DNA from 2 places in the Phyllobacterium sp. CL33Tsu genome. Region 2 is predicted to be linked to the other one. Evidence: predicted binding sites of a transcription regulator. Region 2 holds the regulator's gene; the other holds the start of a gene.

Region 1 (3,373 bases), on a different contig from region 2:
GCCCCGGCCGATACGACGATGACCGAGGTTCGACCGAGCTCTTCAAGGTCAGCCGATATATCGAAACTCAGTTCTGCGCCCTTATGCACGCCGCCGATGCCGCCCGTGGCAAAAACCTTGATGCCTGCAAGGTGCGCGGCAAGCATGGTGGCTGCAACCGTCGTGCCGCCAGTGCAACCTTCGGCAAGTGCAAAGGCAAGGTCGGCGCGCGACAGCTTCATGGCGCCTTTCACCTGCGCGAGCGCTTCACGTTCATTGGCGGAGAGCCCGATCTTGAGCCGGCCGTCGACAATGGCAATCGTCGCTGGAACAGCGCCTTCTTCCGCAATGATGGCCTCGACATCCGCGGCCATGCGGCTGTTGTCGGGATAGGGCATGCCATGAGTGATGATTGTGCTTTCCAGCGCGACAACCGGCTTGCCCGCATCAAGTGCCTGCTTGACCTCGGGGGCAATATCGGTAAAGGGATTGAGGGTCATGTCGGCTCCTTTGATCAACGCAGCAGGGTCGCATCGGGTATCAAGGAAAGCGCTGCGTCGAATTCCTCGGGGGTAAAGATCGGGCTGGCGGAATGTGTCTTCAATGTCAGCATCGACGCGGTCATACCTTGACGGACTGCCTCGTGAAACGCGACACCTTGCATCAGCCCGGCAATCGTTCCGCCGGCAAGCGCGTCACCTGCGCCGGTCACATCAGCAATCCCGTCGACGCCAGGCGGTTCGAGTGTATAGGCTAGATCGTTATGGTAGGCGAGGGTGGGACCGGCGCCATTGCTGATGACGGCGACTTGAAGGCCCGCCGCGCGCAACGCTGCGCAGATTTCCTTTAGCTCCGCCGATTGGCCAAGGCCTGTCAGGGCCAATGCTTCACGGCGGTTCATGAAAAGGCAGTTGAGATTGCCAAGGATCGTGCGCAGGCGCACCGCCTTTGCCGGGGATATCGCCAGGGCATAGATCGGCCGATGTTCCGCAAGGCCCGCAAGCCTTTCCAGCGCATCGGCCGGAAGGTTGGCATCACAAAATATGGCGTCGGCCGCTGCCACGGCATCGCGCACCTTCCGCCGGCGCAGTTGCCGGGGGAGCGCGACTTCATAAAGCGCCATGTCGGCGATTGCGGCGACGACATCGCCATGTTCGTCGAGGATTGCCGTATAGCTCGGCGTCGCCCGATCCATGAAGACGACGGAGCTATCGATGATGCCGGCTGACTCGATCGCTGCGCTAATCGTCTCGCCGATACGGTCGCCGCCGCGTATGGACAGGAGTTCAGCTGCGATGCCGCGCTGCATCGCCAGCCTTAACGCATTGAAGACACCGCCGCCCGGCTCTTCGCGCATGATACCGGGGTTTGAAGCGCCGGGCACAAACGGTACGGTGCTTTGGCCGCGCCGGTCGAGATGGGCGCCGCCAACAGCAAAGAGCAGCGGTTTGTTGCCTGACGTCATGGGTGATTGCTTGTCCGATTTAAAACCACGGATTGAAGGGCTGGCGTTGCGCTACTTCTCTAAAGTGTCAGTCGGACAGGCGCAATAATCCGGCCGATTCGATTTTCGCAACTTCGGTTTGTCCGGCAACGCCTGGAAACAGCGGAAAGCTTGCCTGACAGCATGTCGCGCCCCTACAAGAACATTTTACGAACATTTTAAAGTTACGCATTTATTTCAATCACTTATGTCTATTGCAAAATGAGAACAAAACAGATACAAATAAGTTCATCAGAAGCGACATCCGGACTTCATGCACAACACAGGGGTAGTGTAACATGGCTCAAAATTCATTGCGGTTGGTTGAGGGTAATTCGGTGGATAAAACGAAAGCGCTGGATGCGGCATTGTCCCAGATCGAGAGGGCCTTTGGAAAGGGCTCGATCATGCGGCTTGGCCGCAACGAGCAGGTTGTGGAGATCGAAACGGTTCCGACCGGCTCGCTGTCGCTCGATATTGCCCTTGGCGTCGGCGGATTGCCGAAAGGCCGCATCGTCGAAATTTACGGGCCTGAAAGCTCAGGCAAGACCACGCTTGCCCTGCATACGATCGCCGAAGCCCAGAAGAAGGGCGGCATTTGCGCCTTTGTCGACGCCGAGCACGCGCTCGACCCCGTATATGCCCGCAAGCTTGGCGTTGATCTTGAGAACCTTCTGATCTCGCAGCCGGATACGGGCGAGCAGGCGCTTGAAATTACCGATACGCTGGTGCGATCCGGCGCCATCGACGTTCTCGTCGTCGATTCCGTTGCGGCGCTGACGCCGCGGGCGGAAATCGAGGGCGAGATGGGCGATTCCCTGCCGGGTCTGCAGGCCCGTCTGATGAGCCAGGCGCTGCGCAAGCTTACCGCATCGATTTCCCGTTCCAATTGCATGGTCATCTTCATCAACCAGATCCGCATGAAAATCGGTGTGATGTTTGGTTCGCCAGAAACGACGACGGGCGGCAATGCGCTGAAGTTCTATGCATCTGTTCGCCTCGATATCCGCCGCATCGGATCGCTGAAAGAGCGCGACGAGGTCGTTGGCAATCAAACCCGCGTCAAGGTCGTCAAGAACAAGCTGGCGCCGCCCTTCAAGCAGGTCGAGTTCGACATCATGTATGGCGAGGGCGTCTCCAAGACGGGCGAGTTGGTCGATCTTGGCGTCAAGGCCGGCATTGTCGAAAAATCTGGTTCATGGTTCTCCTATAATTCGCAGCGCCTCGGCCAGGGCCGCGACAACGCGAAACTGTTCCTGAAGGAGAATCCGGAAATAGCCAATGAGATCGAACTGGCGTTGCGTCAGAATGCCGGTCTCATTGCCGAGCAGATGCTCGACAAGAATGTTGGGGAAGTAGAGGATGACGAACCCGACGCCGCCGAAGGCTGAGCCGCCTCCAGAATTGACTGAGGATTTGAGACCCGCGGCCGGTGACGGCTGCGGGTCTTGGCATTTTGCCGTCGCCAATTCCCTGGCCGGTCGCGCTTTGGCTTGGCCAATTCCCTGGCCGGTCGCACCTCGCGGCAATAGGGATTTTCTGGACAGCACGCAGCCCTGTCGCTACAAGCGTTTCGTTCCGCTCCTTCGCACAGAATGGGGCTAATTCCATTTGGATATAAGAAGTCAGAAGGCAAGCAGCATGAGTGGCGTCAACGAGATCCGGTCGACATTTCTGAACTATTTCAAGAAGAACGGCCATGAGATCGTGGCGTCGAGCCCGCTCGTGCCGCGCAATGACCCGACGCTGATGTTCACCAATGCGGGCATGGTGCAGTTCAAGAATGTTTTCACCGGCATCGAGCACCGTCCCTATAATCGGGCGACGACATCGCAGAAATGCGTGCGCGCCGGCGGCAAGCACAATGACCTCGACAATGTCGGCTATACGGCGCGTCACCATACCTTCTTT
Region 2 (3,373 bases):
CGGTCATCGTCAGCGGTACGGCGACGCTCGGAAAAGACTTTACGACGCCCAACGGGACAAACACATTCACCATCAATATCCCAGCCGGGGACTATGACGGCACCAACGGCGTCCCAACCGGCATCAAGGTCGCGAACGACAAGGATCTTGAGCCCAACGAAACGATTCTCCTCACCATCAAGCCGAATAGCGCCGCGTACACGCTCGCAAGTACGACGTCGTGCGGTGGCAAATCGACGACCACCACGACGTACACAATACTGGATGACGACGCACGGCTAACCCTCAAGAAGGAACTGACCGCGAATCGTGGCAATCCAGCCGATCAGTTTGTTTTAATGATCGCAGACGCCAGCAAAGTCGTGCAAGTGACCACCACTACGACGGGCGCGGGTTCTGCCGCTGAGGGTATCGCACAACTAACCAACGTTGCAGTGGGTTCGAAGTATACCTTTTCTGAATCCGCGCCAAACAAATCGTCTGCGGAGTATCTTCCAGAATACTCTTGCACAAACGCAACTGGCGGCTCCACCGAAGGTCTTCCTTCTGGGAAAAGAACTAGTTTCGATCTCACTCCTGTAGCGGGCGACGACATTACCTGCATCTTCAAGAATACGCCGTATCGTTACGCCATGACGGTGGCGAAGACCATCACAAGTGGCGATCTCTACTCGAATGTTGGAGATAAGATTAACTACAGTTACACGATTACCAATTCCGGCAACGTTGCGATTACAGATACGATAAATATTAATGACGACAAAATCAGTAGCGTCACCTGTCCTTCCCTTCCGGTCGGCGGACTTTTACCAAACGCGTCGATCGCATGCTCGGCGTCCTACACGGTCGTTCAGGCCGATCTCGACGCCAACAAGGTAACCAATACCGCAGCCGCCGCTACCAGCAAGTTCTCATCTCCAAAAGTGTCGGCCACGGCTTATCGTCTTCCTGTCATGGGCTTGGACATAAAGATCACACCCAATCCCTATTCGGCCGTCGGCGAGAAGATCGTCTATAAATACACCGTCACCAATACCGGCAATGGGACGATCACCAAACCCATTGTGGTCACGGACGACAGATATACGGTAAAATGCGATCCGCTGCCGCCCGGCGGGTTGCCGGCAAAGGCCACGCTGACCTGTACCGCCGAATATACGATCAAACAGGACGACCTCGACACCGGCAAGATCGTCAATACGGCGACGGCCAGCAGCGAAGGCGTTCCTCCCTCTATTCCGGTATGCTTACCGTCCGATCACAAATGACCGGCTGAACGCCCTCTTCAAATATACGTGGCTTTATGATCTTCCGGGCGAGGATCAGGTCAGCGCGGTGACCGGCGACGAATACGGGCCAGCACAGCGCAGCAACATTCTTTCCGCCGATTTCACCTACGATCTCGTTCCCTGGCTGTCCGTCGGCGCGAAATACGGCTTCCGCTACGGTCAAGTGCGCGAGCGGCTTCAGGACGATCTCGACGCATTCTCCGATTGGCAGACTTCCTCAGCGCATCTCGGCATTGTTCGAACCGATTTTCACATCGTCAAGAAATGGGACGCCTTGCTGGAAGGGCGGGTTATGCACATGGCCGAGGCGGATACGACAGATCTTGGCGTGCTCACCGCCGTTTATCGCCACGTCGGTGACAACTTCAAGGTCGGCGTCGGCTATAATTTCGGGAATTTCTCCGACGATCTGCGCGACCTGACGCTCAACGACCGCGGTGTGTTCTTCAACGTCGTCGGCAAGTACTGACGCATCGGCGTTGTTCATCGCGCATGTGCCGGCAACGGGCCAGATGCGCTATTTGGATATCGGCGCACTCCTTCTACACGACATATTAATACTTGTGGAACACAACTGGAACAGATAGTGTTTGTTCTGGTTTTGTTTTTCCGATTCCGTTTCGAAGGATCGCCGATGCTCACGCGTAAACAACACGAACTTCTGCTCTTTATCCATGAGCGTCTTAAGGAAACCGGCATCCCTCCATCCTTCGACGAGATGAAGGATGCATTGGACCTTGCGTCCAAATCAGGGATACATCGGCTGATAACAGCGCTCGAGGAACGAGGTTTCATTCGACGGCTTGCTAACCGTGCGCGGGCGCTGGAAGTCCTGCGCCTGCCGGATTCAATTGCGCCTGGTCTCAATGCGCAAAAGAAATTTTCGCCAAGCGTGATCGAGGGCAGCCTCGGCCGCAATGTCGCCCCCCCCCGCCCGCAGCCACGCGCTTCGGATGACGACGGTGCGCCGACGATCGTCAACATACCCGTCATGGGCCGGATCGCGGCCGGTGTACCAATCTCCGCCATCCAGAATCAGACGCATATGATTGGCCTGCCGCCGGACATGATCGGCAGCGGGGAGCATTATGCGCTGGAGGTCAAGGGCGATTCCATGATCGAGGCGGGCATCTTCGACGGCGACACGGTCGTCATTCGGCGCGGCGACACCGCCAATCCCGGTGAAATCGTGGTTGCGCTTGTCGATGACGAAGAGGCAACCTTGAAGCGCTTTCGGCGCAAAGGGGCATCGATTGCTCTCGAGGCCGCCAATCCGGCCTATGAGACGCGCATATTCGGGCCGGATCGGGTGCGCGTGCAGGGCAAGCTGGTCGGTTTGATCCGCCGTTACTGACGTATCGGGTTTTCCTGATCGTCTGCCGGTGGCTTGGTCTTTGCGGCACGCCGCTGCGGTTTTTGCTCCGCAAGATTACGGGCGGTGCGGGAGAAGACCCGATAGGCGTTCCAGGGGCGCTGCGGGGAGCCTACTGCGTAGATAATGTTTGCAGACTGGAGGCGTGCCTGCAGTTGTTCTACAGCAAATGCAGCCGCATCAAGGCCGGACGGTGGATCGACCTTGTTGTCGCCGAACTTGATTTCTGCGGAACCGCGTAGCGCCAGGTCCTGCGCCGTAATTACAAGAACGTCCCCCGGCTCGCAGGTTGCTGTGGGACCGGTAAAGGCAAGGACGACGATATCGCCCTCGGCACAAGCCGTTGATTTTTTGGTCGGATCGTCCGTATAGGCGACGATCAGGCCGCCGGCTTCCCTCGCCAGGCACACGCCGTCGGCGCACTCAAATTGTCCATCGGCCGGCGATGCGCCATTCTTTGCCGGCGTGAGCACTCGAATTGCGCCGTACCCCTGCTGCCAGTTATCGAGGGTGAACCGGCTTGCCGTGGCACGGTTCACCGTCAGCGTGTCATCGGGGGCGCTCAAGGCGACGAGCCTGCCCTCTTCAGCAATCACTATATCCGGCGGACGTGCAGAGCGGAGCGGCACTATGGCCAATGCCATTACTGCAAATCCAACGAGCCGCAGCCGCGTTGTCAGCAACATGAGCAGGACCAGTCCCGCGGTCATCA

The links. Region 2 encodes LexA, which represses DNA repair genes until DNA is damaged. Its sites were predicted from a motif close to TGTTCNNNNTGTGTTCNG; they were not measured.
Region 1: a site for LexA is predicted at 1,622-1,639, ahead of recA (recombinase RecA). Genes of this name have one in related genera too.

What each region holds. Positions count from the first base shown of each region.
Region 1 is NZ_FORJ01000002.1:271,021-274,393, reverse strand. It holds gene BM074_RS10955 (pseudouridine-5'-phosphate glycosidase) at 1-479, opposite strand, end outside; gene BM074_RS10950 (carbohydrate kinase family protein) at 494-1,444, opposite strand; gene recA (recombinase RecA) at 1,762-2,853, shown strand; gene alaS (alanine--tRNA ligase) at 3,104-3,373, shown strand, end outside.
Region 2 is NZ_FORJ01000003.1:242,372-245,744, reverse strand. It holds gene BM074_RS13860 (DUF7507 domain-containing protein) at 1-1,268, shown strand, start outside; gene BM074_RS13855 (hypothetical protein) at 1,336-1,758, shown strand; gene lexA (transcriptional repressor LexA) at 1,924-2,643, shown strand; gene BM074_RS13845 (ComEC/Rec2 family competence protein) at 2,637-3,373, opposite strand, start outside.